Linked DNA regions of Streptomyces clavuligerus. The protein of the gene in region 2 interacts with the protein of the main gene of each other region in a pairwise test. Links are inferred from orthologs where the notes say so. Each region holds a gene or a part of one and is shown on either strand. Other genes may lie near its edges. The genes, in order: ligA and leuS.

Evidence for each region.
Region 1: the proteins of leuS (region 2) and ligA interact in binary tests that used the Escherichia coli proteins (3 or more experiments, as listed by UniProt). The link is inferred for Streptomyces clavuligerus from one-to-one orthologs.

The regions. Positions count from the first base shown.
Region 1 is NZ_CP027858.1:1,623,435-1,637,650, forward strand. The notes cover bases 4,725-7,686. They hold ligA (NAD-dependent DNA ligase LigA), read right to left. Parts: upstream 7,321-7,686; coding sequence 5,128-7,320; downstream 4,725-5,127. Other genes in these bases: CRV15_RS06465 (putative bifunctional diguanylate cyclase/phosphodiesterase), read right to left, coding at 4,725-4,811; CRV15_RS06475 (methionine synthase), read right to left, coding at 7,474-7,686. In the rest of the region: Asp-tRNA(Asn)/Glu-tRNA(Gln) amidotransferase subunit GatB, read right to left, coding at 1-351; CRV15_RS06450 (hypothetical protein), read right to left, coding at 368-607; Asp-tRNA(Asn)/Glu-tRNA(Gln) amidotransferase subunit GatA, read right to left, coding at 604-2,097; Asp-tRNA(Asn)/Glu-tRNA(Gln) amidotransferase subunit GatC, read right to left, coding at 2,106-2,402; more of CRV15_RS06465, read right to left, coding at 2,640-4,724; more of CRV15_RS06475, read right to left, coding at 7,687-8,475; CRV15_RS06480 (SDR family oxidoreductase), read right to left, coding at 8,654-9,361; CRV15_RS06485 (LOG family protein), read right to left, coding at 9,382-9,921; CRV15_RS06490 (alpha/beta fold hydrolase), read left to right, coding at 10,040-10,837; tRNA 2-thiouridine(34) synthase MnmA, read right to left, coding at 10,929-12,074; CRV15_RS06500 (N-acetylmuramoyl-L-alanine amidase), read left to right, coding at 12,134-12,883; CRV15_RS06505 (cysteine desulfurase family protein), read right to left, coding at 12,915-14,078. UniProt on the Escherichia coli protein: DNA ligase that catalyzes the formation of phosphodiester linkages between 5'-phosphoryl and 3'-hydroxyl groups in double-stranded DNA using NAD as a coenzyme and as the energy source for the reaction.
Region 2 is NZ_CP027858.1:4,684,788-4,699,412, reverse strand. The notes cover bases 5,118-8,488. They hold leuS (leucine--tRNA ligase), read right to left. Parts: upstream 8,183-8,488; coding sequence 5,318-8,182; downstream 5,118-5,317. Also shown: CRV15_RS36325 (ComEA family DNA-binding protein), read right to left, coding at 2,088-3,101; CRV15_RS19730 (DegV family protein), read right to left, coding at 3,340-4,185; CRV15_RS19725 (hypothetical protein), read right to left, coding at 4,326-5,114; CRV15_RS19705 (hypothetical protein), read right to left, coding at 8,750-8,983; CRV15_RS19695 (histidine phosphatase family protein), read right to left, coding at 9,544-10,200; rsfS (ribosome silencing factor), read right to left, coding at 10,197-10,643; CRV15_RS19685 (LCP family protein), read right to left, coding at 10,856-12,418; nadD (nicotinate-nucleotide adenylyltransferase), read right to left, coding at 12,438-13,061; CRV15_RS35980 (hypothetical protein), read right to left, coding at 13,112-13,270; CRV15_RS19675 (M48 family metallopeptidase), read left to right, coding at 13,568-14,625.

The DNA.
Region 1 (14,216 bases), 3.1 Mb from region 2 along the record:
ATAGCCGTTGAAGGCGATCGGCTCGTCGTACTGCGAGGTCTGGAAGTTCTTCGGCATGTCCGGATAGAAGTAGTTCTTCCGGGCGAAGCGGCACCACTCGGCGATCTCGCAGTTCAGCGCGAGGCCGATCGTGATGGCCGACTCCACGCCGGTCGCGTTGACGACCGGGAGGGAGCCGGGCAGACCCAGACAGGTCGGGCAGGTCTGCGTATTGGGCTCGGCACCCAGCTCGGTGGAGCAGCCGCAGAACATCTTGGTCCTGGTGCCGAGTTCGACATGGACCTCCAGGCCCATGACAGGGTCGTAGCCGGCGAGGGCCGCTTCGTACGACACCAGTTCAGTGACGGTCACGGTGAAACTTTCCCTCTCAGCCCAGCAGGACGTCGTCGTCGCCGAGGCGCTTGAGCTCGCGCACCAGCAGGGCGATACCCGTGACGATGGCGGCACCGGTGATCGCGGCGTCGATCAGCCGGAGCGTGTCGTGCTCGCTACGGGCGGCCTTGATCTGCTTGGCGACACCGAGCGCGCCGAACGCGGTGGTGCCGATCGACAGATAGGTACCGGCCTTGGACTTCTTGAAGCTCTTGGCCTTCGTCAGTGCACTCACAGGGACTGAGCCTCCTCCAGCAGCGGGTGCCCCCACCTTTCCACGAAGGCGGCCTCGACCGCGGCACCGACCGTGTACAGCCGGTCGTCCTGCATCGCGGGGGCGATGATCTGAAGTCCGACCGGGAGGTTGTCCTCCGGGGCCAGGCCGCACGGCAGGGACATCGCCGCGTTGCCCGCCAGGTTGGTCGGGATGGTGCACAGGTCCGCGAGGTACATCGCCATCGGGTCGTCGGCGCGCTCGCCGATCGGGAAGGCGGTGGTCGGGGTCGTCGGGGAGACGATCACGTCGACCTGCTCGAACGCCGCGTCGAAGTCCTGCTTGATCAGCGTGCGGACCTTCTGCGCGCTGCCGTAGTAGGCGTCGTAGTAGCCGGAGCTGAGGGCGTACGTGCCGAGGATGACCCGGCGCTTGACCTCGTCGCCGAAGCCCGCCTCACGGGTGAGCGCGGTGACCTCCTCGGCGGAGCGGCTGCCGTCGTCGCCGACCCGCAGGCCGTAGCGCATGGCGTCGAAGCGGGCCAGGTTCGAGGAGCACTCGGAGGGCGCGATCAGGTAGTACGCCGACAGGGCCAGGTCGAACGAGGGGCAGTCCAGCTCGACGATCTCGGCGCCCAGCTCCCGGAGCAGGGCGACGGACTCGTCGAAGCGCTGCATCACACCGGCCTGGTAGTGCTCGCCGCGGAACTGCTGGACGACACCGACGCGCATCCCCGCGACGCTGCCGTTGCGGGCGGCCTCGACCACCGGGGGGACCGGGGCGTCGACGGAGGTGGAGTCCAGCGGGTCGTGACCGGCGATGACCTCGTGCAGCAGGGCCGCGTCCAGGACCGTACGGGCACAGGGGCCGCCCTGGTCCAGGGAGGACGAGAAGGCGACCATGCCGTAGCGGGAGACCCCGCCGTAGGTGGGCTTGACGCCGACGGTGCCGGTGACGGCGGCGGGCTGGCGGATCGAGCCGCCGGTGTCCGTGCCGATCGCGAGCGGCGCCTCGTAGGCGGCCAGCGCGGCGCTGGAGCCGCCGCCGGAGCCGCCGGGGATCCGGGTCAGGTCCCAGGGGTTGCCGGTCGGGCCGAAGGCGCTGTTCTCGGTGGAGGACCCCATGGCGAACTCGTCCATGTTGGTCTTGCCGAGGATGACGACGTCCGCTTCCTTCAGCTTGCGCACCAGGGTGGCGTCGTACGGCGGAATCCAGCCTTCGAGGATCTTGGAGCCCACGGTGGTGGGCACGCCCTCGGTGGTGAAGATGTCCTTCAGCGCGAGCGGGACACCCGCGAGGGGGCCCAGCTTCCCGCCAGCGGCGCGCTTGGCGTCGACGGCGCGGGCCTGCGCGAGCGCGCCCTCACGGTCGACGTGGAGGAAGGCGTGGACCTTCTCGTCCACGGCCTCGATGCGTGCGAGGTGCGCCTCGGTGACCTCGACGGCGGTCAGATCGCCCGCGGCGATCCGGGCGGCGATCTCGGCCGCGGTGAGCTTGATGATGTCCGTCATGGTGATGATCAGTCCTCCCCGAGGATCTGCGGCACCTTGAAACGCTGCTGCTCCTGGGCGGGGGCTCCGGAGAGCGCCTGCTCGGGAGTGAGCGACGGACGGACCTCGTCCGCGCGCATGACATTGGTCAGCGGCAGCGGGTGGGAGGTCGGGGGCACGTCTTGGTCGGCGACCTCGGCGACGCGGGCGACCGCGCCGATGATGTCGTCGAGCTGACCGGCGAAGTGGTCGAGTTCATCGCCGGAGAGTTCCAGGCGTGCCAGCCGGGCGAGGTGGGCGACCTCCTCGCGCGTGATGCCAGGCATGCAGCGATCCTCAGGGGTGAGTGTGTGTGGTTTGGGGCCAATCCTATGGGGCAGGTGCCCCGGACCACGAAACGGTTCGCCCCGGCCCTCCCGGGACCTCCCCGCCGCTCCCCCCGGACGCGTTCCCGCGCCCCCTTCCCGACCCGCTCCCGCCGCTCCGCCCGAACGCGCCCGTCTGCCCGTTCCCGGCCGCTCTTGTCCGTGCCCGGCCGCTCCCGCCCGCCCTGCCGGTCGCGGTCAGGGCACCACTTGGCCGGAGGACTGGCCGGAGGGTGTGTCCGCCCCGGCGGCGGCGGGCGGCGGGGGGTGCGGAGGCGGCGGCGGGGCGGGGTCGGCCGGGCGGGTGCGGTGCCAGCCGCGCTCGCCCCGGGCCCGGAGCCAGGCCGTGGCCTCCTGCGGCGGCATCGCGGCGGCCACCAGCCAGCCCTGGACCGCGTCGCAGCCCAGGTCCCGCAGGCGCTCCCAGGTCTCGTCGTCCTCGACGCCCTCCGCGACCACGAGCAGCCCCAGCGAGTGGGCCAGGTCGACGGTGCAGCGGACGATCTCGGCGTCCTCGGTGTCCACGGCGAGGCGCGCCACGAAGGAGCGGTCGATCTTCAGCTCGCTCACCGGGAGCCGCCGCAGATGCACCAGGGAGGAGTAGCCGGTGCCGAAGTCGTCCAGGGACATCCGCACGCCGTGGTCGGTGAGCCCGGCGAGGGTGTCGGCGGCCCGCTGCGGGTCCTCCAGCAGGACGTGTTCGGTTATCTCCAGCTGGAGCGCGCCCGCCGGGACCCCGTGCCGGGCGAGCCGGGCGGCGACGGAACCGGCGAAGCCGGGGGTGTGGACGTCGCGCGGCGAGACATTGACGGCGACGGGGACCTTGAGCCCCTGGGCGCGCCACTTCGCGACCTGCGCCAGGGCCGTGTCGAGGACGTACTCGGTGAGGTGGGGCATCAGCCCCGAGGACTCGGCGATGGCGATGAACTCGTCCGGGGGCACCCGTCCCCGGTCCGGGTGGACCCAGCGGACCAGGGCTTCGAGCCCGGCCACATGGCCGTCGAAGCGGACCTTCGGCTGGTAGTGCAGCTCCACCTCGTGGGCGTCCAGCGCCCGGCGCAGATCGCCGAGGAGGCCGAGCCGGTCGGGGGTGTTGCTGTCCCGCTTGGACTCGTAGACCTCCACGCCGGTGCGGTCCCGCTTCGCCTGGTACATCGCCACGTCGGCGCGGCGCAGCAGCCCCTCCGCGTCGAGGGCGTGCTCCGGGAAGACGGCGACCCCGGCGCTGGCCTCCAGGACGAGGGTGAGCCCGTCGAGGTCGAGCGGTGAGGACAGCTCCCCGGCGAGCTGCCGGGCCACCCGCTGGGCGCTGGTGATGGAGTCGGCGGCGGGCAGCAGGACGGCGAACTCGTCGCCCCCGAGGCGCGCCGCCTCCGCGCCGCGCGGCAGGGCGTGCCGCAGCCGGTGGGCTATCTGCAACAGCAGCCGGTCGCCCGCGAGATGCCCGAGGGTGTCGTTGACGGAGCGGAAGCGGTCGAGGTCGATGAGGACGAGCGCGGAGCGGGTGCCGTTGCTCTCGGCCTCCTCCAGCGCGGCCCAGGTCCGCTCCAGCAGCCACTGCCGGTTGGGCAGCCCCGTCAGGGGGTCGCGGAGCTGTTCCTCGGCGCGGGCCCGGGCGATCCACAGGGTGGAGTCCAGGGCGATGAGCGGGACCGCGAACAGGGGCAGCAGCAGCGGCAGGGCGACGGCGACCACGCAGATCAGCGGGGCGATGCCGAGGAGCGCGACCGCGACAAGGCCCTGCCGCAGCAGGGCCGTACGCGCGATGGTGGGCAGGCCGCCGCCCTGCGGGGCGAGCGCATACCACAGGAGCAGCCGGCTCACCCCGAGATACGCCGCGGCGGCGAGCAGTACTTCGGGCGCGGCCCCGATGCCCCAGTCGAGTGGTTCCCAGGGGGTCTCGACGGTGGGCCGGACGCCGAACGCGTCGAGGACGAGCGCGGCGGCCCCGATGCCGAGGAGGTCGGCGGAGCCGTGCAGGACGCCATGCCTGCGGCGCTGTCTGCGGACGGTGCCGACGAGGGTGACGACGGCCAGCGAGACCAGTCCGGCGGGCACCCAGCCGTAGAGGAGGAGGACGGCGAGGGTGAGGGCGGCGCCGGAGCCCGTCCCGCCCCACCAGCGGTCGCGGCCGAGCGCGACCAGATGTCCCACGACGATCCCGGTGAGGATGGCGAAGCCCCAGCCCTCGGTGGAGCCGGGGAAGAGGGCGCGCTCGTCCCGCACCGCCCCGGCGATCCCGGTGACGAGGACGAGCACGGCCCCGGCGACGACGGCGGCGGGCAGCCCGGGTGTCATGCCAGCGAGACCCGCCAGGGCCGCGAATCCGCGCGGCCGTGGGACCGGGGCGGCGCTCTCGGTCGGTTCCATTCCCGTCCCTCTCACAGCCGGCGGTGCCGAGGCCTGGCGATGGTTCGTTTCGTCATGCCACCACGACTGAATTCCCACCACGCAGCCGTGCACGACAGGCGCACATCTCAACAGTAGGCGGCGTTGGGCTCCGACGGGCAGCGCTCTACAGCTCTTGCCCGAATGCGACCCGACCACCCTTATCCATCTGCTATGCGCTGAACGGGTGACCTGTACCGGTCGTTCCGCATCCTCTGGGGGCGTCTTGTTCCCGTCGTGCGTGCGCCCTTCGGCTCCGGGGGCAGGCCCTGTCCGCCCCCCGCGCACGCCCCCCGGGTCATTCCTCTTCCGGCTCTTCCTTCACAGCAGCCTCACGTGCCGCATCAGGCCCTTGTTCCAGCAGAAGGGTAAAGCCGTCCTCACGGAGAACCGGCACCTTCAACTGCATGGCTTTGTCGAACTTGGAACCAGGGTTGTCACCGACAACCACAAAAGCGGTTTTCTTGGAAACAGAACCGGTCACTTTCGCGCCAAGGCTCTGAAGGGCCTCTTTTGCGCCATCCCTTGTGTAGTCCTGGAGCGTTCCCGTCACCACGACGGTGACTCCTTCCAGCGGCCGGGGGCCCTGCTCCTCGTCGGCCCCCTCCTCCGCCATCCGCACCCCGGCGGCCTCCCACTTGCGCAGGATCTCCTGGTGCCACTCCTCCGCGAACCACTGCTTGAGCGAGGCCGCGATGATGGCGCCGACGCCCTCCGTCGCCGCCAGCTCCTCCTCCGTGGCCTCCTGGATCCGCTGGACCGAACGGAACTCCCGGGCCAGCGCCTCGGCCGCCACCGGGCCCACATGGCGGATGGACAGCCCTGTCAGGACACGGGCCAGCGGACGGGTCTTCGCCGCCTCGATGTTCCGCAGCATCGCGAGGGCGTTCTTACGGGGCTCGCCCTCCTGGTTGGCGAAGACGGTGGCGATCTTCTCCTCGCCGGTCTTCGGGTCCCGCTTGGGCAGCTTGCTGTCCGGGTCCAGGACATACGCCCGGATGGGCAGCAGTTGTTCGACGGTGAGGGAGAAGAGGTCGCCCTCGTCCTTGAGCGGCGGCTCGGCGGGCTCCAGCGGCCGGGTGAGGGCGGCGGCGGCGACATAGCCGAAGTGCTCGATGTCCAGGGATCTGCGGCCCGCGAGATAGAACAGGCGCTCCCTCAGCTGTGCCGGGCAGGACCGGGCGTTGGGGCAGCGCAGATCGACGTCGCCCTCCTTCATCGGCCGCAGCTCCGTGCCGCACTCGGGGCACTCGGCGGGCATCACGAACTCCCGCTCGGTCCCGTCCCGCAGCTCCACCACCGGGCCCAGGATCTCGGGGATGACATCACCGGCCTTGCGCAGCACCACCGTGTCCCCGATGAGGACGCCCTTCGCCTTCACCACGTCCTGGTTGTGCAGGGTGGCGAACTCGACCTCGGACCCCGCCACCTGCACCGGCTCCACCTGGGCGTACGGCGTGACCCGGCCGGTGCGGCCGACGCCGACCAGGATGTCCACCAGCCGGGTGTTGACCTCCTCGGGCGGGTACTTCCAGGCGATGGCCCAGCGCGGGGCCCGCGCGGTGGAGCCGAGCCGCCCCTGGAGCGGGATCTCGTCCAGCTTGACGACCACGCCGTCGATCTCGTGCTCCATCGAGTGACGGTTCTCGCCGTAGTGGGCGATGAACTCCCGCACACCCTCCAGGGAGTCCACGACCCTGTTGTGCCGGGCGGTGGGCAGCCCCCACTCGCGCAGCAGGTCGTAGGCGTGGGAGAGACAGTCGATGTCGAAGCCCTCCCGGGCGCCGATGCCGTGGACCACCATGTGCAGCGGGAGCGTCGCGGTGACCTTGGGGTCCTTCTGCCGCAGCGAGCCCGAGGCGGAGTTGCGCGGATTGGCGTAGGGCTGCTCCCCGGCCGCGATCCGTCTCTCGTTCAACTGCTGGAACTGGTCCATCGGGAAGTAGACCTCGCCCCGGATCTCCACCAGCTCCGGAATCCGGTCCCCGCGCAGCCGGTCGGGCACATCGGCGATGGTGCGGATGTTCGGTGTGATGTCCTCGCCGATCCGGCCGTCGCCCCGGGTCGCCGCGCGGGTGAGCCGCCCCTTCTCATAGGTCAGGTTGACGGCGAGGCCGTCGACCTTCAGCTCGCACAGGAAGTGGAAGTCCGGGCTGCCGACCTCGCGCTCGACCCGCTCGGCCCAGGCGGTCAGCTCCTCCTCGTCGAAGGCGTTGTCCAGCGAGAGCATCCGCTCGCGGTGCTCGACCTTCGCCAGGTCCGTCTCGTACTGCCCGGCGACCTTCTGGGTCGGCGAGTCGGGCGTGCACAGCGCGGGGTGGCGCTCCTCCAGCTCCTCCAGCGAGCGCAGCAGCCGGTCGAACTCGCTGTCGCTGATGACCGGCTGGTCCTTGACGTAGTAGCGGAAGCGGTGCTCCTCGATCTGCTCGGCCAGCTCCGCGTGGCGCTCCCGTGCCCGCGCGGGCAGCCCGGGGGTGTCCTGCGCGGGCAGCTCCGCGCCCCGCGCCCGCTCCCCCGCCGCCCCGGTCCCCTCGTCGGACGGCGCCTGCGGCTCCGTCCGTTCCCTCGGCTCCGTCGGCTCCGTCAGCTCTTCGCCAGCCACCGTTCTCGTCCTCCCGTTTCCCGGCCCGCTTCCGGGCACCCCTCACTCAGGGTTGTCTGCGAGCGATCTCGCGGCACGGGCGCAGTGGGCGAGCGCGGCCCGGGCGTACGCCGGTGAGGCGCCCGCCAGACCGCAGGTCGGGGTAACTGTCACGGACTCCGCCAGAGTCCCCGGATTCAGCCCCAGCCTGCGCCACAGCGTCCGTACCCCCATGACGCTACCTGCCGGGTCGGACAATGCCGTGTCCGTGGACGGCACCACCCCGGCGAAGAGCTTCGTCCCGGCCTCCACGGCCTCCCCGATGGCGTCGTCGTCACGCTCGGTGAGGAGGGTGTGATCGAAGGAGATCGCCGCCGCCCCGGCCCGGCGGAGCAGGGCGAAGGGGACGTCCGGGGCGCAGGAGTGCACGACGGCCGTCTCCGCGCCGATCACCTCGCGGAGGGTGGCCTCGACGAGCTGCCGGTCGACGGCCCGGTGGGTGCGGTAGCCGCTGGCGGAACGGATCTGCCCGCGCAGCACGGCGGTGAGCGAGGGCTCGTCGAGCTGGAGCGCGATCCGGGCGCCGGGCACCCGGCGGCGCACCTCGGCCAGATGGGCGCGCAGCCCCTCCGCGAGCGAGGCGGCCAGGTCGCGGCAGGCCCCGAGGTCGGAGAGGGCCGCCTCGCCCCCGCGCAGCTCCAGCGCGGCGGCGAGCGTCCACGGCCCCACGGCCTGGACCTTGAGCGGGCCCGCGTACCCCTGGGTGAACTCCTCCAGGGCGTCGAGGTCCTCACCGAGCCAGGAGCGGGCCCGCCGGGTGTCGCGGCCCGGCCGGTCGCTGATCCGCCAGCCGCTGGGCTCGACATGGGCGTACATCTCGACCAGCAGTCCGATGGTCCGCCCGATCATGTCGGCCCCGGGGCCGCGCGCGGGCAGCTCGGGCAGATGGGGGAAGTCCTCGAAGGACCCGGTGACGGTCTTCGCGGCCTCCCGCGCGTCGCCGCCGGGCATGGACCCGACACCGGTCGCGGGGCCCCAGTCAAACGCTCTCTTCTCGTCGCTCACCCGGGAAGGGTACGTGCCCCCGGCGCACCGGACGGCCCGGCCTCCGGGTGGCCGGGCAGCCGGGCGTCCGGGCCGCGCGGCCGGGCGGACACACGGCGGGCCCGCCGGCCCGCGCCCGGGGTGCCCGCGCCGAGGACCGGGGCCGGGTCACCGGGCCCGCGTCCGGGTGCCCGGGGGCTCAGCCCGCGTCGGGCCCCGGGCGGACCGTCACGTTCTCGATCACCGCGTCCCGCGGCAGGTCCATCGCGGTGACGACCGCCGTCGCCACGGACTCCGGGTCGATCCAGCGGGACGGGTCGTACTCCCGGCCCTCCTGGGAGTGCACCTTCGCCTGCATGGGACCGGCGGTGCGCCCCGGGTACACCGTGGTCACCCGCACGCCCTGGGCGCGCTCCTCGGCGCGGAGCGCGTCCGCGAGCGCCTTCAGTCCGTGCTTGGACGCGGCGTACGCGCCCCACTCGGCGCGGGCGTCGAGCCCCGCCCCCGAGTTGATGAAGATCACCTGGCCGCGCGCGACCCGGAGCTGCGGCAGCAGCAGCCGGGTCAGCTCGGCGGGGGCCACCAGATTGGTGCCGAGCTGCTGGAGCCAGGTCCGGGGCCGCAGCTCGCCCACCGGGCCGAGGTCGACGATGCCCGCGCTGTGCAGCAGCGAGTCGACCCGGTCGGGCAGCTCCTGGTGGGAGAAGGCCCAGGAGATCCGCTCGGGTTCGGCCAGATCGGCCACGAGGGTGCGGGCGCCCGGGAAGCGGCCCGCCAGTTCCTTGGCGCGGGCCGCGTTCCGCGCCAGCAGGACGAGGTCGTCGCCCCGGGCGTGGAGCCGCCGGGCGACGGCCGCGCCGATGCCCGAGCCCGCCCCGGTGATCACATGAGTTGCCATGCGGACCATGGTCGCACCCCGGGATCGCCCTACCGGGAACCGGCCGGGCCGAGGAGATACTCCAGGGCCCCGGCCCCGTCCTCGGCGAAGAAGACCAGGTCGGCGAGGGGGACGGGGAGGAATCCCTCGGCCTCCATCCGGCGGAACTGCTGCTTCAGACCGTCGTAGAAGCCCTCGGTGTTCAGCAGGACCACCGGCTTGGTGTGCTTGCCGTGCTTCTTCAGCTCCAGGATCTCGGTGGCCTCGTCCAGCGTCCCGGCGCCCCCGACCATGATCACCACGGCGTCCGCCCGGGCCAGCAGCTCGGCCTTGCGCTCCGCGAGATCCCGGGTGACCACCATCTCGTCGGCGTCCGCCCGCGCGACCTGGGCGAGAAAGTCGACGGAGACCCCGACCAGCCGGCCGCCGGACCGCCGCACCCCGTCGGCCACCACTTTCATCAGACCGCTTTCGGAGCCTCCCCAGACGAGCGTATGGCCGCCCTTTCCGAGGAGTTCGGCGAATTCCCGGGCGGGGCGGGTATAACGCTCGTCCAGATCGGCCGCGGAGAGAAAGACACAGATGTTCACGGAGCCACCGTACGCGGCGCGCGATTCAGGTGTGAACTGTCATCTCTTCAACGGAAGTTCCAGAAAAAATCTTGACCGGGGACGATGAGTTCCGTGCCGGGGTCCGGTCAGCACTTCCATGGAGAACATGAGCCGCACGCTCGCCAAGGCACGGTCGACGGACGGCACGCTGATCGCGTACGAACAGTGGGGGGACGGCCCCCCGGTGGTCCTGGTGGGCGGCCCGCTGAGCACGGCGGCGACGGACGCGCCGCTCGCCGGGCTGCTCTCGGACCGCTTCCGGGTGCTCACCTACGACCGGCGGGGCCGGGCCGCCAGCGGCGACCGCTCCGGCCACACCGTGGAACGGGAGATCGAGGACCTGGCGGCGGTGATCGAGGAGGCGGGCGAAGCGGTCTGCGTCCACGGCACCTCGTCGGGCGGCGCGCTCGCGCTGCGGGCGGCGGCGGCCGGGGTGCCGATCGCCCAGCTCTCGCTGTACGAGCCCCCGTTCCTGCCCTCGGTACGGGCGGGGCAGCGCCCCCCGGAGCAGGTGCGGCGCATCCTCGGACTGCTGGCGTCGGGGCGGCGCGGCGACGCGCTCGCGGTCTTCCTGAACGGGGCGGGGATGCCGGAGCAGACCGTGGCCCGGGTGCGGGGCTCGGCCCACTGGGAGGTCCTGGAGTCCGTGGCGCACACCCTGCCCTACGACCACCGGGTGACGGGCAACGGGTCGGTGCCCACCGCGCTGCTGCGCCGGGTCGGCATCCGGGTGATGGTCGTCGACGGGGGCGCCAGCCCGACCGCGACCCGGGAGGCGGCCCGGCTGGTGGCCCTGGCGCTGCCCCGGGGCCGCCATCGGACGCTGACGGGGCAGACCCACGAGGTCGCCCCCCATGTGCTGGCGCCGCTGGTGGGGGACTTCTTCGCGGCGTAGGGGCCGGGGCCCGACCGGACGGGCCGGGGCGACGGGGAGCGGGCCCGCCCGTCGGCCCCGCCCGTCGGCCCCGCCCGTCGTCACGGGCCGTTCAGACCGCCGAGGCGGACGGTTCCGCCGGGGCCGCCGTGCGCCGCCGGGTCGAGGCGATCGTCGCGGAGCCGACCACCCGGGTGCCGTCGTAGAGCACGATCGCCTGCCCGGGCGCGACCCCGCGCACGGGCTCCGCGAACTCCACCCTCAGCCCGTCGCCGACCGGCTCGGCCGTGACCGGCGTCTCACCGCCGTGGGCACGGAGCTGCGCGGTGTACGCGCCCGCTCCGGCCGGGGCGGTCCCGCACCAGCGGGGCCTGATCGCGGTCAGCCCGACCACGTCCAGCGCCTCGGCGGGGCCCACCGTCACCCGGTTGTCCACCGGGGAGATGTCCAGGACATAGCGCGGCTTGCCGTCGGCGGCGGGGTGGCCGATGCGCAGCCCCTTGCGCTGGCCGATGGTGAAGCCGTAGGCGCCCTCGTGGGTGCCCAGCCGGGTACCGGACTCGTCCACGATGTCGCCCTCGGCGCGGCCCAGGCGGGAGGCGAGGAAGCCCTGGGTGTCGCCGTCCGCGATGAAGCAGATGTCATGGCTGTCCGGCTTCTTCGCGACGGCCAGACCGCGCCGCTCGGCCTCCGCGCGGATCTCGTCCTTGGTGGTGAGGGTGTCCCCGAGGGGGAACATCGCGTGGGCGAGCTGGCGCTCGTCCAGCACCCCGAGGACATACGACTGGTCCTTCGCCATGTCGCTGGCGCGGTGCAGCTCCCGGCCGCCGTCCGGGAGGGTCACCACGGTCGCGTAGTGGCCGGTGCAGACGGCGTCGAACCCGAGCGCGAGGGCCTTGTCCAGCAGCGCGGCGAACTTGATCTTCTCGTTGCAGCGCAGACAGGGGTTGGGGGTGCGGCCCGCCTCGTACTCCGCGACGAAGTCCTCGACGACGTCCTCACGGAAGCGTTCGGCGAGATCCCAGACGTAGAAGGGGATACCGATGACATCGGCGGCGCGGCGGGCGTCGCGCGAGTCCTCGATGGTGCAGCAGCCGCGCGCGCCGGTGCGGAACGACTGCGGGTTCGCGGAGAGCGCCAGGTGCACACCGGTCACATCATGGCCGGCCTCCGCGGCACGGGCGGCGGCGACGGCGGAGTCCACACCGCCGGACATGGCGGCGAGCACACGGAGAGGGCGCGGGGGTGTCTGAGTCATAGCCCTACCAGGGTACGGGGCCGGGAACCGCGGCAGCGCGTGTCCGCGTTGTACAGCGCATGGACAGCGATACGGCCCGTGGCGGCACGAGCGGTGACGGCGGGCACGGCGGCGGACGCCGTGGCGGTGCGGGCGGGCGGAGCGCGGGACGGCCCGCGCCCCGGGTCAGCCGGCGCGGGCTGCTGCTGGGCGGCGCCGCGGCGGCGGTGGGCACGGGCGCGGTGCTCGCCCAGGACGAGCTGCGGCGGCTGTGGTGGCAGATACCGGGGGTGACGAAGCCCCGCGAGGAGGGCACGCTGGACCACAAGGGCGCCGAGTGGACCCCGGCGTCCCGGGCCAACTGGCGGCTGGCCGACCGCCCCGACGACTACCGCATCGACCGGGTGATCATCCATGTGGTCCAGGGCAGCTATCCGACGGCCCTGAGGGTCTTCAAGAACCCGGGGCACGGGGCGGCGACCCACTATGTCGTCCGCAAGGACGGCCATGTCGCCCAGATGATCCGCGAGCTGGACGTGGCCTTCCACGCGGGCAACCGCCCGTTCAACGAACGCAGTGTCGGGATAGAGCACGAGGGGTTCGTGGACCGGCCCGAGGACTTCACGGCGGCGATGTACGAGGGCTCGGCGCGGCTCACGGCGGGGATCTGCGTCCGCTACGGGCTGCCGGCGGACCGCGAGCACATCATCGGGCATGTGGAGGTGCCGGGGACCGACCACACGGACCCCGGGCCGCACTGGGACTGGGACCGCTATCTGCGGCTGGTGCGGGCGGCACTGCCCGCGGCCCGTACGGCGCACCGGGGCTGAGGGCGGGCGCCGCGCGGGCCGGGCGGGCGGGTCAGCTCAGTCCTGCGGTGCGCGCCCGTTCCACGGCGGGGCCGATCGCGGCGGCGAGGGCGGCCACGTCCTCGCGCGTGGAGGTGTGCCCCAGGCTGAAGCGGAGGGTGCCCCGGGCCAGGTCGGGATCGGTCCCGGTGGCGAGCAGCACATGGCTGGGCTGCGCGATCCCCGCCGTGCAGGCGGAGCCGGTGGAGCACTCGATGCCCTGGGCGTCGAGGAGGAGGAGCAGCGAGTCGCCCTCGCAGCCGGGGAAGGTGAAGTGGGCGTTGGCCGGGAGCCGGTCCACGGGGTCGCCGCCGAGGATCGCGTCCGGGACCGCCGCGCGGACGGCCGCGACCAGTTCGTCGCGGAGCGCCCCGACCTCCCGGGCGAAGTCGGCGCGGCGCTCGGCGGCGAGCCGCGCGGCCACCGCGAAACCGGCGATCGCGGGGACGTCGAGGGTGCCGGAGCGGACATGGCGCTCCTGTCCGCCGCCGTGCAGCACGGGGACGGGGGTGTACTCGCGGCCGAGCAGCAGCGCGCCGATGCCGTACGGGCCGCCGATCTTGTGGCTGGAGACCGTCATGGCCGCGAGCCCGGACCCGGCGAAGCCGACCTCGACCTGTCCGAACGCCTGGACGGCGTCGGAGTGCAGCGGCACCCCGAACTCGGCGGCCACGGCGGCCAGCTCGCCGACCGGTGTGACGGTGCCGATCTCGTTGTTGGCCCACATCGCGGTGGCCAGCGCCACATCGTCGGGGTCGCGCTCGATGGCCTCCCGCAGCGCCTCCGGGCGCACCCGGCCGTAGCGGTCCACCGGCAGATACTCGACGGTCGCGCCCTCGTGCCCGCCGAGCCAGTCGACGGCGTCGAGGACGGCGTGGTGCTCGACGGGGCTGGCGAGGACGCGGGTCCTGGCGGGGTCGGCGTCGCGGCGCTGCCAGTAGAGGCCCTTGACGGCGAGGTTGTCGGCCTCGGTGCCGCCGGAGGTGAAGACCACCTCGCTGGGGCGGGCGCCGAGGGCGTCGGCCAGGGTCTCGCGGGCCTCCTCGACGGTCCGGCGGGCCCGGCGCCCGGCTGCGTGCAGTGCCGAGGCATTGCCGGTGACGGTGAGCTGCGCGGTCATCGCCGCGACGGCCTCCGGCAGCATCGGAGTGGTCGCGGCGTGGTCGAGGTAAGCCATGGTGGCCACGATTCTACGAGGCGCCCCTGGAGCACGGACGAGGCGCAGGGGTGTACGCCGGTGCGCACCCGCCCGCACCCCGGCCGCGGCACCTCCTCGGCCGGGCCGGAAGGCGCCGTCCACGACGCCCGCCCGGGC
Region 2 (14,625 bases):
GCGGCGCTCGCCGGGCACCGCCCTGAGCAGGGGCACTCCCGCCGCTCCCGCCGTCCGGCGGACGAAGGCACTCTGCTCGGGCGGCTCGTCCAGCGTCGTCGTCTGCACGGCACCCACCTCGCGGCCCCGGAACACCCCGGGGAGCCCGCGGACATGGTCCGCGTGAAAGTGGGTCAGCACGACGAGGGGCACCCGGGTGACGCCCAGCTCCCGCAGACAGCGGTCGACCGGCCCGGGCTCGGGGCCCGCGTCCACGAGCACCCCGCGCCCCGTCCCGTCCCCCGCCGCCAGCACCGTGGCGTCTCCCTGCCCGACATCGCACACCGCGACGGCCCAGCCCGGCGGCGGCCATCCCGTGAGCACCCGGGTCAGCGGCGCCGGGCGGACCACCACGAGCAGGAGCAGCAGCGCGCAGACGGCGGCCGCCCAGGGACGGCGGCCCAGGGCCCGCAGGAGGAACAGCAGCGGCACGAGCGCACCGGCCAGGAGCAGCCCGCCGTCGAGGCCGTCGGGCCAGTCGAACCAGGCTCCCGGCAGCGAGGCCCCGAACCGGGCCACCGAGGCGACCCACCCGGTGGGCCACCCCGCCGCGCCGGCCAGCAACTCCGCCACCGGCATCGCCAGCGGAGCCGCCACGAGCGCCGCGAACCCGAGGACGGTGGCAGGAGCCACCGCCACCTCGGCGGCCAGATTGCACGGGATCGCCACCAGGCTGACCCGGCCCGCGAGGGCGACCACCACCGGCGCGCACACCACCTGCGCCGCCCCGGCCGCCGCCAGGGCCTCCGCGAGTCTCGGCGGCACCCCCCGCCGCCGCAGCGCCCCGCTCCAGCGGGGAGCGACGGTGAGCAGCGCGCCGGTGGCGAGAACGGAGAGCAGGAATCCGGGGCTCCGGGCGAGGCCGGGCAGGAGGAGCACCAGCAGCAGCACAGCGGCTGCCAGCGCGGGAAGGAGCGATCTGCGGCGGCCGGTGCCGATCGCGAGCAGGGCGATCGCCCCGCAGGCCGCGGCCCGCAGCACACTCGGCTCCGGTCGGCACACGACGACGAACGCCAGCGTCAGGGCTCCGCCGGTCAGGGCCGTCCCGCGCAGGGAGAGACCCAGCCGGGGCGCGAGACCGCCCCGCTCGGCCCGCACGGCCCTGCCCGGCGGCCCGATCAGCAGCATCAGGACCACCGTGAGATTGCTCCCGGAGACGGCCAGGAGATGGGTGAGGTCCGTGGCCTGGAAGACCTCCCGCAGCTCCGGGGTGATCCGTGAGGTGTCCCCGACGACCAGCCCGGGGAGCAGGGCGCGGGCGTCCGGGGCGAGCCCGTCCGACGCCTCGCGCAGTCCCGCCCGCAGCTCTCCCGCCCCGCGCTGCACCGCGGTCGGGCCTCCGACGACCTCCGGGGCGCCGCCCTGGACCCGCAGGTCGGCGGCGTACCGGTCGGCGCCGTGCAGGGGCGGGGCGAGGCGGCCCGTCAGCCGGAGCCGCGTCGAGGGCAGCAGCCCCTCCCACCGGTCCGGCGCGGCACGGGTGCCGGGCCGCACCACGACCCGTACCGGCGTCCGGGTCCGGGTGGCCGTGCCGTCCCCGGTGGTCACCCGGGTCGCTTCGGCATCGAACAGCAGGGCCGTCGGGGCCATGCGGTCCCCGCGCACCCGGGGTACCGTCCGCCGGGCGTCGGAGGTGAGGGTCAGCTCCACCGTGGCGGTGGCGTAGCGCTCGGCGAGCCCGGGCACCGGTCCCCGCCGCAGATCGGCACCGTGCAGCCCACCGGTGGCCGCGCCCGCCGCGAAGCACAGCAGCGCCCCGGCCACCGCGACACCGCCGTGCCGCGTCCTCCCCCACCGCCGGGACCGGGACCGGGCGGCCCGGACGGCGACGAACGCCACGACGGCCGGGGCCACCCCGGTGCAGAGCAGGACCACGGCGGCCGTCCACCGGCCCGGGGCGTCCAGGGCCAGCGCCGACCCGGCCCAGGCGGCCAGCGCCGGTGGCACCAGCCGCAGATCGGCCAGCCCCTCCCGGCGCCGGTCCGCCCCGTCCGGGGCCGACTCCGGCACCCGGTGCTCCGCACGGCTCCCCCCGGTGGTCACGGACGTCATGGGCGGACCAGCGGGCGGAGGTCCGCGAAGCGGCGGTCACCGATCCCCCGCACCTCACGGAGCTGGTCGACCGAGCGGAAGCCTCCGTGCCGGGTGCGGTGGTCGACGATGTGGCGGGCGAGCACCGGGCCGACACCCGGCAGCGCGTCGAGTTGCTCCACGGTGGCCGTGGCGAGGCTCAGCGGGGCCGTCGGCTGCGCGCCGCCCACGCCGCCCACCACCGGGCCGTGACCCGGTGGCTGGGGTGGCGGAGGCGGGGCGCCCACCACGACATGCTCACCGTCGGTGAGGACGCGCGCCCGGTTGAGCCCCGTCACATCCGTCCCGCGGACGACGCCTCCGGCCGCGGCGAGCGCGTCGGCGACCCGGGACCCGGTGGGCAGCCGCAGCACCCCCGGCCTTCTGACCTTGCCGCTGACATCGATGACGACCCGGGCTCCCGCCCGTTCCGCCGGGGGCAGCGGAGGAGGCAGGGGCCGCGGGGCCGGGACGGACGCACCCTGCCGGACGGTCTCCGGGGCGCGCACCTCCTCGGGGCGGCCGGTCAGGAAGTGGTGGGCGGCGAGAACGACAGCGGCCACCAGGACGACGGAGAGCGCGGCGAGGGTCCGGGGCGCGAGCCCGCAGCGGAGCCGGAACCACAACGGCAGCCGCTCCCCCGGCGCGGGCCCCGGCCGCCGCCGCACCCCGCCCGGGGCCGCTTCCCGGCCGTCCGGCTCCCGGGCCCCTCCCCCGCCCGGTAAGGGGCCGGTCCAGGCGGTCAGGCGTCCGGCCCGGGCCCGGGAGACCGCCGCCGCGTCCCGCACGGCGGCGTCGGTCTCCCGGGGCCGCCGTACCGGCCTCGCGACCGCCACGGCGGGCCGGTGCCCTCCCCGTACGCGTAGCGCCGGACGGGCCGGGGCACGGCTTCTCCCGGGACCCGGACCCGCGCCCCGCCGGACGCGGGAACGGCTGTCGGACACCGGGGCGCGGCCCGGCCCACTCGTTGCGGTACGTGTTCGTAGAGCCATGGACAGGACGGTAGGCACATCCGTCCGAACCCGCTGAGCCGCGTCGATTCCGGTGGACAACCGTCCCGTTGTGGATAACCCGGCCACTCGTACGGGTGGTGTTTCCGGGCCGTGGAGCACCCGCCCGCCCGCGTTCGGCGCACCAGGGGCAGGACGGGGACGCGACACAGGGACGCCGCGGGGCGCATCAGGGTGCCCGGCACGGGCGATCGGAGTCCCGGACCGGCGAGCGGCCGTCTCAGCGCGGGGAGATCACAGCCCCGAGCAGACCGGGCCCCGTGTGCGCGCCGATCACCGCGCCCACCTCGCTGACGTGCAGCTCGATCAGCCCGGGGACCCGCTGTCGCAGCCGGTCGGCGAGGGCGTCGGCCCGCTCGGCCGAGGCGAGATGGTGCACGGCGATGTCCACCGCGCTCGTACCCGCCCGCTCGGCGGCGATCTCCTCCAGCCGGGCGATGGCCCGGGACGCGGTGCGGACCTTCTCCAACAACTCGATCCGGCCGCCGTCCAGTTGCAGCAGGGGCTTGACCGCGAGCGCCGATCCGAGCAGGGCCCGCGCGGCACCGATCCTGCCGCCGCGCCGCAGATGCTCCAGAGTGTCGACATAGAAGTAGGCGGAGGTGTTCGCGGCGCGTTTCTCGGCCGCCGCGACCGCCTCGTCCAGGGTTCCGCCCGCGTCCGCGGTCTCCGCCGCCGCCAGGGCGCAGAAGCCGAGGGCCATGGCGACCATCCCGGTGTCCACCACCCGTACCGGCACGGGAGCCTCCCGGGCGGCCAGCACGGCGGCATCGTAGGTCCCGGAGATCTCCGCCGACAGATGCAGCGAGACGATGCCCGTCGCCCCCGCCTCCGCCCGGGCCCGGTAGACGGCGGCGAAGGTCTCGGGGCTGGGCCGGGAGGTCGTGACCGGCCGCCGCTTCTGCAGGGCCAGGGCCAGGGCACGGGAGGCCGTCTCCGTGCCGTCCTCCAGCGCCCGGTCACCGAGGACGACGGTCAGGGGCACCGCCTCGATGCCGTGGCGCTCCATCGCCGGCGGCGGCAGATAGGCCGTGGAATCGGTGACGATCGCGACATGGCGGGACATGAGCGGGAGGTTACCGGTCCCGGGCTCCGGACGGCAGCCCGCTCCCGACCTGTGGTCTTCCCTGGCCGGGAAACACCCGGAGGGCGGCTCTGACCTGCCCGGGAGCAACCGTCGTCATCTGCCCGCACACCGTGCGGGAGTCAGTTCGTGGTCTCCGGGCGGGTGGTCTTCCGGGTGGCCTTCTCCCAGGAGTAGGTCATCCGCTGCTGCGGGTCGGACGCGGTGATGGCACGCGGCTCCCCCGTACCGTCCGCCGCACCGGGCTCCGGCCGGTCCTGGCCCGCCGTGCCACCCGTTCCCGCCGCGGCCGGGCCGCCGTCCGCCGTACCGGCCGACCGGCCGGGCGGACCCTCCGCGGGGTCGGCACCGGTCTCCGCGGCGGACCAGTGCCGCAGCGCGCCCGCCTCCATGTCGATCTCCGCGCTGAGCAGGTCCAGCTCGTCGTCCGCGAACTTCTGTGCCCGGTCACGGGCCGCCCAGCGCAGGGACTCCGCCGAGTGCACGATCCGCTCGGTGCGCTCCTTCAGCTCGGGCAGCCGCGAGGAGACAGCCGCCCGGTCGGGCTCCCGCTCCAGCCGCTTCAGCTCCTCGTCCAGCTCGTGGCCGTGCGTGCTCAGCCGCTCGAAGAGGGCGATGGACTCGGAGAGCGAGGCGTCCTGCTCCGCCCCCGCGTGCAGGGCGTCCTGGGTGGCGCGCATCGACGTCCGCAGCTTCAGCCGGAGCTGGGCCAGCTCGGCGGCCGGGCCGCCCTGACCATAGCTCTTGGCCCGCAGGGCGGTGTCCTCGACGGTGCGCCGCGCCCGCTGCGCCTGGGTGACCGTCCGTTCCACGCCCCGCTTGGCGGCCTTGACGGCCTTGGAGGTGGCGTAGGCGCCCAGGGCCAGGAGGGCGAAGAGCAGCAGCACGACCAGCGTGATCACGACTTCCATGGGCGCCCCTTCGGCGTCGGCTGCTCCGGTCCGGCCCGCTCCGTCCGGCGGGGTGTCCGTCCCGCCGGTCTTCCCGGTGTTCTTCTCCACCGTAAACGGAGTGGGCGGGCCGAGGGTTCCATCGAGAACCCCCAACCTGCCTTTGAGGAATACTCCTCCGTGCTCTCCGGGTGCGGACGGCGGCGCCCGCACCCGGTGTCCGGCTAGGCCGGGACGATGTTCACCAGCTTCGGCGCCCGCACGATCACCTTGCGGATCCCGGCGCCACCGAGGGCCGCGACCACCGCCGGGTCGGCCAGCGCCAGCGCCTCCAGCTCCTCGTCGGAGATCGACGGGGCCACCTCGATCCGCGCCTTGATCTTGCCCTTGACCTGAACCACGCAGGTCACGGACTCGTCCACAACATAGGCAGGGTCGGCGACCGGGAAGGACCGGTGGACCACGGAGTCCTGGTGGCCCAGGCGGCGCCACAGCTCCTCGGCGATGTGCGGAGCCAGCGGGGCGATGAGCAGCACCAGCGGCTCGGCCACGGCCCGGGGGAGCGGGCCGCCAGTCTTGGTCAGGTGGTTGTTCAGCTCGGTGAGCTTGGCGATGGCGGTATTGAAGCGCAGGGCCGCCAGGTCCTGTCCGACGCCGTCGATCGCCTTGTGCAGGGCGCGCAGCGTGGCCTCGTCGGGCTCGCCGTCGACGACCGTGACCGCGCCGGTCGACTCGTCGACGACGTTGCGCCACAGCCGCTGGAGCAGTCGGTACTGGCCGACCACGGCACGGGTGTCCCAGGGCCGCGAGACGTCCAGGGGGCCCATGGCCATCTCGTACAGACGCAGGGTGTCCGCACCGTACTCGGCGGCGATCTCGTCGGGCGTGACGGCGTTCTTCAGGGACTTGCCCATCTTGCCCAGCTCGCGCTTGACCGGCTCACCGGCGTAGACGAACGTGCCGTCCTCGCGCTCCTCGACCTCGGCGGCGGGCACCGCGAAGCCTCGGCTGTCCCGGTAGACATACGCCTGGATCATGCCCTGGTTGAACAGCTTGTGGAACGGCTCCGGGGAGGAGATGTGCCCCAGGTCGAACAGCACCTTGGACCAGAACCGCGCGTACAGCAGATGCAGTACGGCGTGCTCCGCGCCGCCCACGTACAGGTCGACACCGCCGTGCGGCATGCCCTCGCGGGGGCCCATCCAGTACTGCTCGATGCCCGGGTCGACCAGCTTCTCGCTGTTGTGCGGGTCCAGGTAGCGCAGCTCGTACCAGCAGGACCCGGCCCAGTTGGGCATGGTGTTGGTCTCCCGCCGGTAGGTGCGGGGACCGTCGCCCAGGTCGAGGGTGACCTCGACCCACTCCTCGTTGCGGGAGAGCGGCGGCTCGGGGCGGCTGTCGGCGTCGTCGGGGTCGAAGGTGCGCGGCGAGTAGTCGTCGATGTCGGGCAGCTCCAGCGGAAGCATCGACTCCGGCAGGGCGTGCGCGATGCCGTCCTCGTCGTAGACGACCGGGAAGGGCTCGCCCCAGTACCGCTGGCGGCTGAACAGCCAGTCACGCAGCCGGTAGTTGATCGTGCCCTCGCCGATGCCGCGCTCGGTCATCCACCGGATGATGCGGGACTTGGCCTCGTCGACGCCCAGGCCGTCCAGGGAGATCTCGTCGTTGGAGGAGTTGATGGCCGGGCCCTGGCCGGTGTACGCCTCGCCCTCCCAGCCCTGGGGCGGCTGCACGGTGCGGACGATCGGCAGCCCGAACGCCTCGGCGAACTCCCAGTCGCGCTCGTCCTGGCCGGGGACGGCCATGATCGCGCCGGTGCCGTAGCCCATGAGGACGTAGTCGGCGACGAAGACCGGGATTCGAGTGCCGGTGACCGGGTTGACGGCGTACGCGCCGGTGAAGACACCGGTCTTGTTCTTGTGCTCGGTCTGCCGCTCGACGTCGCTCTTGGTCTGGGCCTGCTTGCGGTACGCGGAGACGGCCTCGGCGGGGGTGCCCGCGCCCGAGGTCCATGCCTCCTTGACGCCCTGGGGCCATTCGGCGGGCAGCACGGAGTCGATCAGGTCGTGCTCGGGGGCCAGGACCATGTAGGTCGCGCCGAACACGGTGTCGGGACGGGTGGTGAAGACGGTGATCCGGGCGTCGTCGTGGCCGTCGACCCGGAACTCGACCCGCGCGCCCTCGGAGCGGCCGATCCAGTTGCGCTGCTGGAGCTTGATGGCCTCGGGCCAGTCCAGGGCGTCCAGGTCCGCCAGCAGGCGGTCGGCGTAGGCGGTGATGCGCATGTTCCACTGGCGCAGGTTGGCCTTGAAGACCGGGAAGTTGCCGCGCTCGGACCGGCCGTCGGCGGTGACCTCCTCATTGGCCAGCACCGTGCCCAGGCCGGGGCACCAGTTGACGGGGGCGTCGGCGGCGTACGCCAGCCGGTACCCGCCCAGCACGTCGGCGCGCTCGACGGCGCTCAGTTCGCTCCAGGCGCGTCCGTCCGGGAGGGCCCGTTCGCTGCTCTCGAACTGCTCCACCAGCTCGGCGACGGGGCGCGCGCGGCCGGCCTCGGTGTCGTACCAGGAGTTGAAGATCTGGAGGAAGATCCACTGCGTCCAGCGGTAGTACTCGGGGTCGATCGTGGCGATCGAGCGGCGCTGGTCGTGGCCCAGGCCCAAGCGGCGGAGCTGGCGCTTCATGTTCGCCATGGCGTCCTCGGTGGACACCCGGGGGTGTACCCCGGTGGCGACGGCGTGCTGCTCCGCGGGCAGGCCGAAGGCGTCGAAGCCCAGCGTGTGGAGCACGTTGTGGCCGGTCATGCGCTGGTGGCGGGCGTAGACATCGGTGGCGATGTACCCCAGGGGGTGACCGACGTGCAGACCGGCGCCGGAGGGATAGGGGAACATGTCCATCACGAACTTCTTGGGACGGGCCGCCACGGCCGGGTCCCCGGCGAGATCGCCGCTCGGGTTCGGGGCCTCGTAGGTGCCGTCGGCCTCCCAGAAGTCCTGCCAGCGTGCCTCGATCTCGGCGGCCAGCGCGGCCGTGTAGCGGTGGGGCGCGGCCACCTCGGCAGCGGAGGCAGCGGAATTCGTCTCGCTCATGATCCTTAAGGCTCCATCGATCGTCTCTGCCAGCGGTTCACAGCGGCAGGGCCCACAAACAAAAGGACCCCTCGCACAGGAGGGGACGCCGCGCTGATTCCGACCGGACCGTCGTCCGTTCGTCGGGACTGATCAGCGCGGCTCGCTAAGCAGAAGGCGTACGGCACGCATGGCGCCAGGGTACCGCAGGGGCGGTTCCAGCGCTCAGGAACGGGCGCCGGGACGGCCCGGGGGGCGGACGGGGCGACGGGGCGCGGACGGGCCGGGAGCAGACAGAAGCGGCGGCTCACCCGATCGGGTGAGCCGCCGCCTGTTTCCTGTGGAGCTAAGGAGAATTGAACTCCTGACCTCTTGCATGCCATGCAAGCGCTCTACCAACTGAGCTATAGCCCCTTGCGAGATGTCCTCCGCCCCGGTTTTTCCTCCCCGTTGCGGCGACGTGGACAACATTAACCCTGCCCCCCGCGCTTCACCAAATCCGCTCCCCCGCCCCCGGGAGAGGGGTGAGCAGGCATACCCGTTCGGGTCGGTTTGCCATGGGATGCCCGTTAGCGAGCGGGCGAGTGTTCACGCGGTGGCGAAGGAGTAGAAGCGTTTGAGCGTGCAGTGCTCGTCCAGGAGGCGGCCGTAGATCGGCTCGCCCTCCAGTTCCCGATAGGTCTCGATCGGGTCGCCTTTTATGATCAGCGCCCGCGCGCACTCCTCGCACCAGTACTGGTACTCGGGGTTGAGAGGTTCCATGTCCCGGACGATGGGCGTGCCGCTGCCGCACCAGTCGCACTTACGCCTGTGTGCCCCCATCACTCAGCTCCAGCTGTGACCGCATGACGTGCACACGTAAGTAACCCCGCCGTTGTCGCCGAGGACCTGGGCGACATTCACCGAGCCGCAGGACGGGCAGCTCAGGAGGACGGTCATCACGCCCTCCCCCCGTCCTGGCCGGATGGTCCAGTCCGGCCGTCCGATTCTGCCACGGCAAGGGTCCGAGGTCAGCGGCGTTGACACGACATTCCCTCCTCAAACGCGAAATCCCGCCCTCTTGCGAGGACGGGATCGGCGTGATGCGTTCTGTGGAGCTAAGGAGAATTGAACTCCTGACCTCTTGCATGCCATGCAAGCGCTCTACCAACTGAGCTATAGCCCCTTGCGTTCTTCGCGCTCTGCGCTGCGAACAAGAAGAACTTTAGCCTGTGACCTGCCGAAAAGTGAAATCCGGCGGTCGGGGCGCCCGGACCGGGCCGCCGGGGTGGTGCCCGGCGGCCCCGCGGACCGTCACCGCACGGCCGCCCCCGGCACCCGGACGAGGGCCTGTGCTGCGTCCGGACGGGGGTCCGCCCTGGTCTGTGCGGTGCCCGACCGGGTCAGTCGTCGTCGCCGAGGACCGGCTCCGGGAGGGTGCCGGCGTTGTGCTCCAGGAGACGCCAGCCCCGCGCGCCCTCGCCCAGGACCGACCAGCAGCAGTTGGAGAGCCCGCCGAGGCTCTCCCAGTGCCGCGGTTCCAGACCGAGGAGCCGCCCGATCGTGGTGCGGATCGTGCCGCCATGGCTCGCCACCACCAGGGTGCCGTCCTCCGGGAGGCGCTCGATGTGGCGCAGCACCACCGGGGCGGCCCGGTCGGCGACCTCGGTCTCCAGCTCACCGCCGCCGCGCCGCACGGGCTCACCCCGCTTCCACGCGGTGTACTGCTCCTCGTACCGCTGCTTGATCTCCTCGTGGGTCAGCCCCTGCCAGACCCCCGCGTACGTCTCGCGCAGAGCCTCGTCGTAGACCACGGGCAGACCGGTCAGCTCGGACAGTTCGACGGCGGTGGCCGAGGCCCGCTTGAGGTCGGAGGCGATGATCGCGTCCGGCTTGAGGGAGGCGAGCAGCCGCGCGGCCCGGCGCGCCTGGGCCACGCCGCTCTCGGTCAGCGGGATGTCCGTGGTGCCCTGGAAACGGCGGTCCAGATTCCATGCGGTCTGCCCGTGCCGCCACAGGACGATGCGGCGGCCGGTGCGCTTGTACGCGTCCTCGTTCAGCTCAACTCACCGTCCGGGGAGCCGGTGCCGGTGCTGCCGGTGAGCTCGGCGTGTTCCTGGGCCTTGCCGCGGGTCTTCTGGGCGTCCTCGGGCAGCGGCAGCTCGGGGCAGTCCTTCCACAGCCGCTCCAGGGCGTAGAAGACCCGCTCCTCACTGTGCTGGACGTGGACCACGATGTCGACGTAGTCGAGCAGGATCCAGCGGGCGTCGCGGTCGCCTTCCCGGCGCACCGGCTTGGCGCCCAGCTCCTTGCTCAGCCGCTCCTCGATCTCGTCGACGATGGACTTGACCTGGCGGTCGTTGGGCGCGGATGCGAGCAGGAAGGCGTCGGTGATCGACAGCACATCACTCACGTCGTACGCGATGATGTCGTGCGCGAGCCGGTCGGCAGCCGCCTGGGCGGCGAGGTTGACAAGCTCGATGGAGCGGTCCGTAGCGGTCACAAGCAGGCTTTCGTCAGCGGTCCGATAGTCCCCTCCAGGGTCTCATGTACCGCCGACAGTCCTCTCCAGGATTCCTCACCCCCACTGATCGACATGCCGTTCTCCCTGTTCAGCGGGGGTGGGACAGGGTGTGGACCGCGCCCGCACACCGGCTCGGGACCCGGCCGGGAGCCCGGCGGCGGCCCCCGGTCCGAGCCGGGGGCCGCGCTTCGTCAGCCGGTGGGGAAGTCCTGGCCGAGCACCACGGCGACCGCGCTGCCCGCTGCCCGGTCCGTCTGCCGTACGGCGCTTTCCGGGAGTCCCAGGGTCTTGGCGACCTCCACGGCGTCCGCCCTGCGGGCCTCTTCGCCGTAGCTGACCTCGGAGGTGGCCGCGGGATCGGCCGTTTTGCTGTCGGTGACCGAATATCCGCCGTTGACCAGCAGAACCCGGGCGCGCTCGGAGACCGACGGCTGTCCGGTGGCGTTGCGGATCTCCACCCGGAGGGCCGCGTCCTTGTCCGGCGTGGCGACCGAGCCGCCGAGGACGTCCTTGACGACCGCGTCCACCGCGTCGGCGGTGAGGCCGCCGTCCTGCTGAACGGGAAGCAGCTCGGTGCGGTAGTCGCCGCCCTTGGCGTACTCGGAGAGCGTGGCGAGGGACGCGCCCAGGGCGCTCTCGGTGAGGGAGGGGTCGAGGATCTGGCCCAGGGTCTCGACGGTGACCGTGGCCGATTTCGCATCGCTCGGGAGCTTGCGCAGGACCGCCTGCATGATCTGGCCGAACCGCTGGAGCTGAGCGGTCTCTGCCTCGCCGGTGCCCCGGTGAGTGGCGTAGGCGACGGCGGCTCTCCCGTTGAGTGTCTGGTTCTCACCCTTGCGGACGAGGGGGTCACCGCCCTTGGGAGCCGGGACGGCCGTGTCGGTGGTGAGGTCGACACCGCCGACCAGTTCGACCAGGTTCTCCAGGAAGGGGGTGTCGAGCCGCCAGGTTCCGGTGATCTCGGCGCCGAGCAGGGCGCCGACGGCCTCACGGGTGCCGTCGGACCCGTCCTCGTCGACGGAGGCACCGAGAGTGGTGCCGGTGCCGTCGTCGCGGGTGACGGACAGGGCGTTGGGCAGCAGCACGGTGGCACCCTGACGGGTCGTGGAATTGGCCACGAGGAGCGCTGTCGACGTGCCCTTCTTCTTGGTGTTGTGCAGATGCACCACGATGAGGTCCCGCTTCTGCGGCCCGGCTGCGGCCGTACCCGCGGGGCTGTCCTCGGAACCGCCGGGCAGACCGCCCGAGTACCAGAGATAACCGGCGCCGCCCGCGAGCAGCAGGACGACGACGGCCACGAGGGCGATGACCCGGTTGCGCCCGCGGCGCCGGGCCTCCTCCCGCCGCTCGGAGCGGCTCTCGGTGAACTTCAGCCAGTCGATGACGTCTTCCGACGTCTCGTCCTGCTCCTCGATGAACGAGAACTGCCCGGTGCGGTACTCGCCGCCGTCCGCCGAGGGCCCGCGCTGGTCCGGCACGGTGAACACCTGCGGGGCGGGAGCCGGGGCCGGTGCTCCGCCGGTGCCCTCGGGGTACTGCGGGAACGGCGACGGCGGATGCGGATACGGCTGCTCGTACGGCACGGCCGGCTGCGGCTGCGGCTGCGGGGGGAACGACCCGCCCTGCTCATAGCTCTGGTACGCGTACGGGTCGTACTGCGGGGGCTGCTCGTAGACCGGCTGCCCGTACTCGTCGTAGCCGATGAGCCGCGGCTGCGGGTAATACGGGTCGTACGGGTTCTGCTGGTCGTTCACCGATGCCCCTCTCCACGGCTCATGTGCCGCGGTACAACTGGCGCTTGTCGATGTAGCGCACCACACCGTCGGGCACCAAATACCAGACGGGATCGTCCTTGGCGACCCGGGCGCGGCAATCGGTGGACGAGATCGCCAGCGCCGGGACCTCCACCAGCGACACCTTGCCCTCGGGCAGCCCGTCGTCCGTCAGGTCGTGACCCGGCCGGGTCACCCCGATGAAGTGGGCCAGGGAGAACAGCTCGGTCGCGTCACGCCAGCCGAGGATCTGCGAGAGCGCGTCCGCCCCGGTGATGAAGAACAGATCCGCGTCCTCGTTGAGGGCGTGCAGATCCCGCAGTGTGTCGATGGTGTACGTCGGCCCCGGACGGTCGATGTCGATCCGGCTGACCGAGAACTGCGGATTGGAGGCCGTGGCGATGACCGTCATCAGATAGCGGTCCTCGGCGGGCGACACGGCCTTGTGGGTCTTCTGCCACGGCTGCCCGGTGGGAACGAACACCACCTCGTCCAGATGGAACAGGGCGGCCACCTCGCTCGCGGCCACCAGGTGGCCGTGGTGGACCGGGTCGAACGTCCCGCCCATCACCCCGAGCCGCCGCCGGCCGCCGCCGGAACCCCTCGGCACTTCCTGCTCTCCCATGCGTGCAGAGCCTACTGACACAGTCGCGCGGTGCGCCCCGGCCGCCCCGTTCAGCGGTCGCGGTTGAAGCTCACGGTGATCCACAGCAGCAGGAGCAGCGCGATCAGCGCTCCACCGCCGGTGACCAGCGGCTCAAGGCTGGGGTGGTTGAGCGCCTTGTCGCCCTCGGCGAGAGTGACCAGGTTGGCTGAGGTGCTGGTGAGGCTCATCTTCGGCGGGCCCTTATCGAATCGGAGGAACAGAAGCGGAGAGACTTCGCCCACATCGTATGCGGCACCCTCGGGCACGCTCACGCCGACTCAGGCGTTGTGAGGATCAAGGCGCCGTTCCAGCGGTGCCGCACCGCCGGGCCAGGGGTGGGGACACCTCCCTTTCCAGGTTATCCACAGGCTCCGCGCCCGGCGATTCCACCACCTACGCTGAGATCCGTCAGGGGGCGACTCCGGATCGGATACGGATCGACAGCACCCACGCACGACGTATCAACCGGTTTACAGGGGGCATGAATGTCCGAAAGCAGCCAGATCAACGTGCCGAGCAGGCAGCGCAAGCGCTTCCCGGGCATCTCCTCACGGGCGTACGAGCACCCCGCGGACCGCTCCGCGCTGGTCGCCCTGCGCAAACTCACCGGCTTCGACACCGTCTTCAAGGCCATGAGCGGGCTGCTGCCCGAGCGCAGCCTGCGGCTGCTCTTCCTCTCCGACTCGGTGCGGGTGGGCGATGAGCAGTTCGCGCACCTCAACTCCATGCTGAGGGAGGCCTGCTACATCCTGGACCTGGAGAAGGTCCCCGCGATGTATGTCACGCAGGACCCCCGCCCCAACGCCATGTGCATCGGCCTCGACGAACCGATCATCGTGGTCACCACCGGTCTGGTGGAGCTGCTGGACGAGGAGGAGATGCGGGCGGTCGTGGGGCACGAGGTGGGCCACGCCCTCTCGGGTCACTCCGTCTACCGCACGATCCTGCTGTTCCTGACCAATCTGGCGCTGAAGGTCGCCTGGATTCCGCTGGGCAATGTGGCGATCATGGCGATCGTCACCGCGCTGCGGGAGTGGTTCCGCAAGTCGGAGCTGTCCGCGGACCGGGCGGGGCTGCTGGTGGGCCAGGATCTCCAGGCCTCGATGCGGGGGCTGATGAAGATAGCCGGGGGCAACCACCTCCATGAGATGAACGTCGACGCGTTCCTGCGCCAGGCCGACGAGTACGAGAAGGCGGGCGACCTCCGCGACTCCGTACTGAAGATCCTGAATGTGCTGCCGCGCTCGCACCCCTTCACCACGGTCCGCGCGGCGGAGCTGAAGAAGTGGGCCGAGAGCCGCGACTACCAGCGGATCATGGACGGTCACTACCCGCGGCGGTCGGAGGACCAGGACACCTCTGTCACCGACTCCTTCCGGGAGACGGCCTCGCACTACGCCGACACAGTGCGCACCAGCAAAGATCCGCTGATGAAACTGGTCGGTGACATAGCCGGTGGCGCGGGCGACCTGGGGGGACGGCTGCGCGACAAGTTCACGGGCGGCGGCAGCGGCGACGGCGCCAAGGGCGGGGAGGGCAAGGG